3 regions of the Shewanella sp. S23-S33 genome follow, and region 1 is predicted to be linked to each of the others. Evidence: predicted binding sites of a transcription regulator. Region 1 holds the regulator's gene; each other region holds the start of a gene.
The links. Region 1 encodes FliA, which starts transcription of late flagellar genes. Its sites were predicted from a motif close to CTAAAGNTNNNNNNNNNNNNGCCGATA; they were not measured.

Region 1 (3,280 bases):
TTATACGCCGGCTGAATTAGTCAGAGCATTACCACAAAGTCTCGCTAATATGCTTGACAATCAGGGTGATGACATTGTGAAACAGGGCGGGGTGGTTGCATTAGTTGGTCCTACTGGCGTTGGTAAAACAACGTCATTAGCTAAACTTGCTGCCCGTTTTGCGGCACATCATGGTGCTGAACATGTTGCTTTAATTACCACAGATCATTATCGCATCGGAGCCTATGAGCAATTAGCAACTTATGGCAAAATAATGGGCTGCCCAGTAAAGCAAGCTCATGATCTAAATGAATTAGAGCAAATTCTCTATCAGTTTAGGAATCGCAAGCTAGTATTGATAGATACGGCTGGCATGGGACAGCGAGATATGCGCCTTTACCAGCAACTTGATAATTTAACTGCAAATAGCAGGATACCTATCCGCAGTTATCTGGTACTGTCTGCGACAGGGCAGCGCCGTGTGCTGCAAGATGCAGTCAATCATTTTAAACGCATTCCCCTATCTGGTGTCGTTCTCACAAAACTCGATGAATCTGTGTCGTTAGCAGGGGCATTAAGTGTGTTGATCCAAAACGGATTACCATTAAGTTATATTACTGATGGACAAAGAGTTCCTGAAGATATGAAAGTTGCGGATACCCTAGATTTAGCCCAGCAGGCACTCGCAGCGTTAGATAGTACAGAACAACAATCATTACAAGACACAGCGTGGTCAGATAATATGGCCTGTGCATTTGAGTAGATTTATGACCCTGGATCAAGCAAGTGGTTTACGTATGATGAATCAACCCTATAACGAAAAAGTGAAAGTAATCGCGGTCACTGGTGGTAAAGGAGGCGTGGGTAAAACCAGCGTTTCTATTAATACTGCTGTGGCATTAGCCGAAAAAGGCAAGCGTGTCTTGGTACTTGACGCTGACCTTGGCTTAGCAAACGTCGACGTCATGCTGGGTATTCGTGCCGAGCGTAACCTCTCTCATGTTCTCTCTGGTGATGCAGAGCTTGACGATATTATCGTGCGTGGTCCTAAGGGGATAGGCATAGTACCTGCCACCTCAGGAACACAGGGGATGGTGGAATTAAGCCCTGCGCAACATGCTGGATTAATCCGTGCATTTAGTGAGATGCGGACTCAGTTTGATATTCTAGTCGTAGATACTGCGGCTGGGATCTCAGATATGGTGCTCAGTTTCTCACGTGCTTCGCAGGATGTGTTAGTCGTTGTTTGTGATGAACCCACTTCGATTACCGATGCCTACGCCCTGATTAAAATTCTCAGCCGTGAGCATGGTGTGTTCCGTTTTAAAATAGTTGCCAATATGGTGCGTAGTTTACGCGAAGGTATGGAATTATTTGCTAAACTCAGTAAAGTGACCGACAGATTTTTAGATGTTGCACTTGAATTAGTCGCCACGATTCCATTTGACGAAAATTTACGTAAATCTGTTCGTAAACAAAAATTGGTGGTTGAAGCTTATCCTAAATCACCAGCGGCGATTGCGTATCAAGGATTGGCAAATAAAATTTTGAGCTGGCCTGTGCCGCAGCAACCTGGTGGGCATTTGGAGTTTTTCGTTGAGCGTTTAGTACAACGACCAGATTTTCAAGAGGAAAAAACGAGTGAATAAAGCCGCTGCGTATACTTGTTTAGACAATAAATCGTCGATCGTTGAACAGTATGCTCCGTTGGTTAAAAGAATTGCGCATCATTTACTCGCCAGACTACCTGCATCTGTGCAGTTAGATGATTTACTCCAAGCTGGGATGATGGGGTTACTAGAAGCATCATCCAAGTTTGATGGTGGCAAGGGTGCGAAATTTGAAACCTTCGCCGGCATACGCATACGTGGAGCCATGTTAGATGAAATTCGTCGTGGCGACTGGGTCCCTCGTTCCGTTCATCGTAACAATCGTAAGGTTGCACACGCTATTGATGAGTTAGAGCAAGAACTGGGCCGTGATGCACGCGACACAGAAATTGCAGAAAAACTTGATATGACGCTCGATGAGTACCATCATATTCTTAACGATGTTTCTGTCGGAAAAATCATAGGGATAGAAGATTTAGGCGTATCTCAGGATATACTTACAGTGAGTGATCGGTCCGATGATGATTCATTTGAAGCATTAGCTGAGAACCAATTTCATTCTGCTCTGGTTGAGGCAATTAAATTATTGCCTGAAAGAGATGCATTAGTGTTATCCCTGTACTACGATGAAGCATTGAATTTAAAAGAGATTGGCGCCATTCTTGAAGTCAGTGAATCGCGGGTTAGCCAGATATTAAGTCAGGCAATGTTGCGATTGAAAGCTAAACTCAAGCACTGGACATAAGTATAATTATTAATCGAGCACAGAATGTCAGCTCACCGGAGGAAACCTTGGACAAGAATATGAAGATTCTCATTGTTGACGATTTTTCGACAATGAGGCGTATCATCAAGAACTTGTTGCGAGACTTGGGGTTTAATAACACCCAAGAAGCAGACGATGGCTCAACAGCCCTGCCGATGTTGCAAAAGGGGGATTTTGATTTTGTTGTTACAGATTGGAATATGCCTGGTATGCAAGGAATCGATCTGTTAAAAGCAATTCGCGCTGATGATTCGCTGAAGCATTTACCCGTATTAATGGTGACTGCTGAAGCAAAACGTGAACAGATTATTGCTGCCGCTCAAGCGGGAGTGAATGGTTATGTGGTTAAGCCTTTTACCGCTGCAACGCTGAAAGAGAAGTTAGATAAAATATTCGAACGACTCGCTTGAGCAAGGATGAGCTATGAAGTCACAAACATCAGGGCTCATCACGCTCGAGCAAGCTCAGCACTTAGTTGAATTATTAAGTGCAGGTGAGCAAAGTCAGGCAGATGATTTATTTCGGGAGCTTGCTGCTCCACTGCAACGAGAATTATTCGAAGAAGTAGGTAAATTAACTCGGCAACTTCATAGTGCGCTGATGGATTTTCAAGTTGATAATCGTCTTGCTGAATTAGCCAATACAGAGATCCCCGATGCCAAGCAACGTTTAAATTACGTTATTGACATGACCGAACAAGCTGCAAATAAAACCATGGATGCGGTTGAAGAATGTTTACCTTTGGCTAATGCCGTGACCGTAAATATTCAAAATGTCATGCCATCTTGGGACAGATTAATGCGACGCGAGATAGCGCTGACTGAATTTAAGGGCCTTTGTCACGATGTACAAGACCTTATGTCTCGTAGTGCAAATGACTCGACTCGATTACGTGAATTGCTTAATCAAATTTTGATGGCGCAAG
Region 2 (3,280 bases), on a different contig from region 1:
CTTGGAGTTCACCCTTAGGAATTTCAGCTAAGGTCATAAAACCAGTCGCGGTTGAGGTAATTTCAATTTCATCGCCTATTGCAAGGTTGTGTAATTGAGGCGATAACAGGCCATCCTCTACCGCAACGGCGAGCACCTCGGCATAGGGTTTATCGGGAGAATTAACTAAGGAGTAGGCTCTAGCCACACGCTTATCATCTTGCATTTGACTTAACTTGATAAACTGACCAGGAATAAATGGAGCTAACTCGGCAGCAATGCGCAATGAGAATAACTTATCACTCCAATCAATACGTTCTATCACTTGTCCCCTAATCCACATAACCTGCCCTCAAGCGAAACGTTAAATAGGCTTCCAGCATAGACTTTTTTCTGCACAACAAAAACCCCTTATATAAGGGGCTTATGACTATAACGCTGAATATAGAACTGAAAATACTGAGGTATTAACTCGGACTCGATGCTGTCTCATCAGTCTTCTTGTTAAAGCTATCTCTAAAGGCTTGCAGCCCCTCTTGCACTAAGCTGTAGGTTTTATCGACACCATCGGCAATATCACCCTGCAATACTTTAAGGCCGGACAGAATATCTTTAGCCTCTTTAAAGCCATTGTCGATGGCACCGCCAATAATCCCCATAAAGCTATCGAGTTGATCACTTAGACTCATACCCGAATTTTGTTGTTGGTGAATGCTAAAAAACTGCGTCGCAAAACTCACGATACGATCTGCAGTCGCTTCTGGAGAAGTATCTACGCCATTATCGTAAGCCGTCTGAATCGCGTTCTCGCCCATAGTGGGCGCTAATTCTTTATTAATCGACTCTATCGCTGCGCGATAAAGCAAGGCCATAGACTGATCGCCTGACTTGATATTCACATCTTGCTGTGCCGATAAAATCGCTTGATTCATCAGCTGCTTGCTCGTTTGCTGCGCAGTTTGCTTCGAGGTTACTTCTGTGGCTTTCGCGTCCTTCGAATCACTCACTTCGGTGCCCTTAGACGCCGCGTTTTCAGCATATTTTTTCTGTGGCAAAGGGGTACTTTGCACTTGAGGGGGTTTATTGATTTCCATGATGACTATCCATTCAATTCGGGTCGACTTAATTATCGACCAAAATTTAACCAGCTTTAGTAATTTTTAGAATTGAAGTACCATCTGACCACAAGGCCATGATAAGGCCCACATAAATTAAGTGGGTTCATTCTTTAATAAGGTGCATAAAGCGCCAACCCACCGCAATGCAGATCATTACTATCGCTGAGCTTAGACATAAGCCAATAGAAAAGGATGTTACACCATGGCAGCAGGCCGCAGTTTGAGTCATTTCCGCTTTCACGGGTTTACACTAATCCTTAAGCACTATTTTAAGCATAATCTGGGTATCAATATAAAACGCTTTAGCCTGCTAACAAGCCTCGTCATATTCACTTGCCTCGGCTTTACTCCCATTAGCCAAGCTCATGCGGAAAGCAGACTAATTATTTTAGTCAGACATGCGGAAAAAGCCGACACACCAGCCAATAACCCGCAGTTATCACCCAAGGGAGAAATACGCGCAGCATCACTGATCACTGCCTTGAGCCGCACGCCGCTGTCGCAACTTATTGCGACTCAATACCTAAGAACCCAGCAAACACTCGCGCCCATCGCCGAGGATCGCCATTTACCTGTGACGATAGTAGAAGCTGCCAAACCTATCGAAGAACATATTCAACACATTGTCGAACAAGTGCATGCTGTAAAGGGCAATACACTCATCGTTGGGCATTCAAACACTGTCCCACTGATCATTAAAGCCCTTGGTGGACCGGAGATCCAAGCGATAAGTGAAGATGACTATAGCCAGCTGTTTTTACTCTCTCTTAATGATGACCAACCTGCGAGCTTGATCGCCACCCGTTATGGACAAGAATAAGGATAAATAACATGAGTGAACTCAATTGGTTTATGTGGGGACTCGATCTATTTTCAGGGTTGTTTTTAATTATAATAGGACTCGCAGTACTCGCGGTTATTTACATGTATATCGCAGATAAAATGCAGACCAAACAAGCGGTAAGACATAACTATCCTGTAATTGGTCGCTTTCGGTATCTGTTCGAGAAACAAGGCGAGTTCTTTAGACAATACTTTTTCGCCCAAGACAGGGAAGAATTGCCATTCAACCGTGCAGAACGCAGTTGGGTGTACCGCGCGGCTAAAAATGTCGATAGAACTATCGCCTTTGGTTCGACTCGCCCCTTGGATACTGTCGGTACTGTTATGTTTATGAATACCGCCTTCCCAACCCAAGATGAAGAGATCACGCCCATTCATCCACTGACAATTGGCACCAATTGCCGCCAACCCTATACGACTCAAGCCATTTGTCATATTTCAGCCATGAGCTTTGGGGCTCTATCGCGCCCAGCAATTACCGCCCTTTCCCACGGTGCGGCGCAGGCGGGTTGCTGGCTTAACACAGGTGAAGGCGGCTTGAGCCCTTATCATCTAAAAGGTGGCTGCGATATCGTCTTTCAAATTGGAACAGCCAAATACGGTGTACGTAATGAGCACGGACATTTAGACGATGAAAAGCTCAAGTCGATAGCCATTCATCCCGAAGTCAAAATGTTTGAAATTAAAATGAGTCAAGGGGCTAAACCGGGTAAAGGTGGCATTTTACCAGGGATCAAAGTCACAGCTGAAATTGCCCATATCCGCGGTATTCCTCAGGGTTATGACTCTATTAGCCCTAATGGTCATATTGAATTCAAATCCGTGAACGATATTTTGGATATGGTTGAACGAGTACGTAAAGTTACCGGTAAACCAACGGGCATTAAGGCCGTACTCGGTGACGTACAGTGGCTCGAAGATTTATGTGATGAAATCGAACGTCGTGGCGAAGACTCTGCCCCCGACTTCTTTACTTTAGACAGTGCCGATGGCGGCACAGGCGCTGCACCACAACCTTTAATGGATTATGTCGGATTACCACTGAAGGAAAGCTTACCAATCCTAGTTAATGTCTTGATCCAACGAGGCTTGCGTAAACGCATCAAAGTCATCGCTTCGGGTAAACTCATAGTGCCATCAAGAGTCGCTTGGGCTTTAGCATTAGGTGCAGACTTCATCGCATCGGCCCGCGGTAATATGTTCGCCCTAGGTTGTATTCAAGCCTTACAGTGCAATAGAGATACCTGCCCAACGGGCATCACAACGCACAATCCCAAGCTACAACAAGGACTCGATCCTAGGGATAAATCGGCTCGTGTTGCTAACTATAATCATAATTT
Region 3 (3,280 bases), on a different contig from region 1:
TAGAACCAAATTGTGCGACGAGTGATTGGGTTTGTTGATCAGATGAAAAAGTCCACACTGATACCAAAGAAACCGCTAAATTCTGGCACAACAACTCTGTGGTTAACTCTGCCGTCTTTGTGAAATCGCCCTGCTGTTTTGCAGTTGACTGTACCAAAGACTCCAATAAATGCTGATGCTGACGTCGCTTCACGCTGGTTCCCTACAAAACTTCGTGTTGGGCTAAAGGTCTTTGCTGTTAGCAAACTTACCTCAAAATGTGGAATTAAGCTGATTGAATTATTCTTATTTGGAGGCAGATTACACTAACTGTTGTAAGCACAGCAACATGTGGCACAATTTATTACAATTTGGTTAACAATAGCAGCATTTTTAGGCAATTAGCGCGATTTCCGTGACATCTATGACCGACTAAAAACTAAAGTGCTGCTTTAAAAATTACAGGCCGTTTTCCAATTGAAAAATCATTTTTTCCGCGCTGACATTGAAGGTCAGCAGTAAGTCGACGCCTTCAGTCTTAGTCACAAATTCAGTTTGCACTTCAGCAAATCGAGTTTGAGCGCGTGTTGCCATGCTTTCGGCATCCGCTTGAGCGCTATCGCCAACAAAATTTAACGTCAATAACGTATCGTGTTCATCAATAACGGCGCCGATATCGACAAAGCTGCCGCAATCGGTGCAAGTGTCATTCACTGTCGGGCTCTGTGCTTCTATTATGCCTTTCATCTGTATTCCTTAATGTATAGAGCGACTGATTAACGGCATCACTAAAATATGCTCGTTAAATTTTTAACGCGGTAAATTTTAACTCGATAGGTTAATACGAATTATAGGTAATTAAGCTTCAAGATAACTGGCTTTAGCTCACGCTTATTTATCGAAATGGATCAGATTGACTTGATGGGTATTGAAGACCACTTGCGGGAAGACGGCCTTAGGCTGAGGCGAGCAAAGGCACAAGATTACGTTGGATTGCCAATTGATCAGCAAAGTGCATGATCTCGACTTTGGGTGCGGTTAATTGGCCCCTTTGCCTCAGCTGAGTCACATGGTCACAGTTACTTAACGCTTCTGCCATTGCGACTGACTCGCCGCCACGGATGACTAAGGCTTCCGGTCGCAATGCTTGTTGTAATTGAAACGCACGTGGACCTTGAGCCATAAAAATACTGCTGTTATCAACCACTGGTTCAGCAGACGATAAATCCGCCATTAAACTTTGCTGCGGTGGCAATTCGAACTGACGTTGTAATTTTTGCGCCATATCAAGTTCATTTTGCCATTGGAATTGTGCCATGTCCCGTGCGTCAACCGACAGTAACGACAGCAACAGGGCGAATTCGCCCCGTCTGTCGTTTTCTATCGCCGCGTTTAAGCGGGTGCCAATTTGGGCTTCGTTGACTAAAGGAACATCAATTTGCATAAAAAAACATCGTCAAAACAATTCGTTGTTAGTTAATCGACCATTTGATACATAACTTTAGGAATATTTTTAAATTGGGTATTTACATGGAAAAGGTTTCTGACTACTATGGCGGCCGCAATTGAGGAGGGGTTCCCGAGTGGCCAAAGGGATCAGACTGTAAATCTGACGGCTCAGCCTTCGAAGGTTCGAATCCTTCTCCCTCCACCATTTGCACTGCAAGTTTTATCGTGTTGTTCGAAAATGATGTAGAGTTTTACAAAAGCGTTAAAGGTATTCGTGGAGGGGTTCCCGAGTGGCCAAAGGGATCAGACTGTAAATCTGACGGCTCAGCCTTCGAAGGTTCGAATCCTTCTCCCTCCACCATCTTTATCTCTAACGCAGAGGATCATTTTCAAAGACTAAGCATGGCCAATGTTTAGTTTTGTCTTGATAAACAAGTCCGTTATTGATGATGTTTTGAAAGACAATTTTAAAAGTTAGTTGTAAAGCTAAAAAGAAAGTTTGTGGAGGGGTTCCCGAGTGGCCAAAGGGATCAGACTGTAAATCTGACGGCTCAGCCTTCGAAGGTTCGAATCCTTCTCCCTCCACCATTTCTTTCACTCTCGCATATCCTTCTTGTTCCACTTCCGCATAGTCTTTTCCAACTTAATCTAATTATTTCAGCTTAATCTAATTAAATTCTTAGTATTTCTATGTTAAGTAAACCTCTTGGTTAACGACATTTTTTGATTTCAATTACGTCGTGCTCGACTTTAAGCGAATGACTTCAAGGTCATCCAATAAAACCGCTTTGCCCGTCCCTGTGATAAGCTCTGAAAATGATCCCTTTCGATGTGACTACTATGATTTCTAACACGATTCAACCACCAGTGGATTCTCACAGCGCTCACAGACTCTGCCCAACATGGGAAGCCCACGCAATAGGCAAGATTGAAGCGGATTTTCAGCGCAGCGCCGATACCCACTTGATTAAGCTTGAATTACCTATGCTCGATGGCATAGATATTTATCTTAAAGATGAAAGTACCCACCCGACAGGGAGTTTGAAGCATCGCCTCGCCCGCTCACTCTTCCTCTATGCCCTGTGTAACGGCTGGATTAAGCAAGGCACGCCAATTATCGAATCCTCATCGGGCAGTACGGCGATTTCTGAAGCCTACTTTGCCCGCTTACTCGGTTTACCTTTTATTGCCGTGATGCCCAAAAGCACAGCTAAAAAGAAGATTGAGCAGATCACTTTCTATGGCGGCCAATGTCATTTTGTCGATCATTCCAGTGAGATTTACGCAGAATCGGCGCGCCTTGCCGCAGAGCTCGGCGGCCATTATATGGATCAATTCACCTACGCCGAGCGTGCAACCGACTGGCGCGGTAATAACAATATCGCTAACTCGATTTTCAATCAGATGGAGCGCGAGCCACACACTATCCCGCGGTGGATAGTGATGAGCCCAGGCACTGGCGGCACATCGGCGACCATAGGCCGCTACATTCGCTATCAGAGGTTGGCAACACAACTTTGCGTAGTCGACCCGCAAAACTCCGTTTTTTTTGATTTCTATCAGAGCGGCGATGCCAGCTTAACCTGTTGCAATGGCAGTAAGATTGAAGGCATAGGTCGACCGAGAGTCGAGCCATCGTTTATTCCTGGAGTTGTCGATACTATGCTGCAAATTCCCGACGCCGCATCGGTGGCGACGATTCATTGGTTAGAACAATTAATTGGCCGCAAAACCGGCGCATCCACAGGAACCAACCTGTACGGCGCATTGCAACTTGCCGTACAAATGCAAGCGCGTGGAGAGCAAGGCTCAATAGTGACCCTCATTTGTGACTCGGGTGAGCGTTACCTTG

Region 2: a site for FliA is predicted at 1,107-1,133, ahead of ACHA99_RS19325 (DUF5610 domain-containing protein). Genes of this name have one in related genera too.
Region 3: a site for FliA is predicted at 1,458-1,484, ahead of ACHA99_RS08350 (VC2046/SO_2500 family protein). Genes of this name have one in related genera too.

The regions. Positions count from the first base shown of each region.
Region 1 is NZ_JBHFFD010000019.1:67,443-70,722, forward strand. It holds gene flhF (flagellar biosynthesis protein FlhF) at 1-742, shown strand, start outside; gene ACHA99_RS05325 (MinD/ParA family protein) at 747-1,628, shown strand; gene ACHA99_RS05330 (RNA polymerase sigma factor FliA) at 1,621-2,334, shown strand; gene cheY (chemotaxis response regulator CheY) at 2,382-2,765, shown strand; gene ACHA99_RS05340 (protein phosphatase CheZ) at 2,779-3,280, shown strand, end outside.
Region 2 is NZ_JBHFFD010000069.1:77,758-81,037, forward strand. It holds gene ACHA99_RS19320 (ferredoxin--NADP reductase) at 1-322, opposite strand, end outside; gene ACHA99_RS19325 (DUF5610 domain-containing protein) at 447-1,073, opposite strand; gene ACHA99_RS19330 (histidine phosphatase family protein) at 1,300-1,917, shown strand; gene ACHA99_RS19335 (FMN-binding glutamate synthase family protein) at 1,929-3,280, shown strand, end outside.
Region 3 is NZ_JBHFFD010000025.1:5,827-9,106, reverse strand. It holds gene ACHA99_RS08360 (bifunctional diguanylate cyclase/phosphodiesterase) at 1-193, opposite strand, end outside; gene ACHA99_RS08355 (DUF406 family protein) at 439-726, opposite strand; gene ACHA99_RS08350 (VC2046/SO_2500 family protein) at 935-1,423, opposite strand; tRNA gene ACHA99_RS08345 (tRNA-Tyr) at 1,549-1,633, shown strand; tRNA gene ACHA99_RS08340 (tRNA-Tyr) at 1,705-1,789, shown strand; tRNA gene ACHA99_RS08335 (tRNA-Tyr) at 1,932-2,016, shown strand; gene ACHA99_RS08330 (PLP-dependent cysteine synthase family protein) at 2,245-3,280, shown strand, end outside.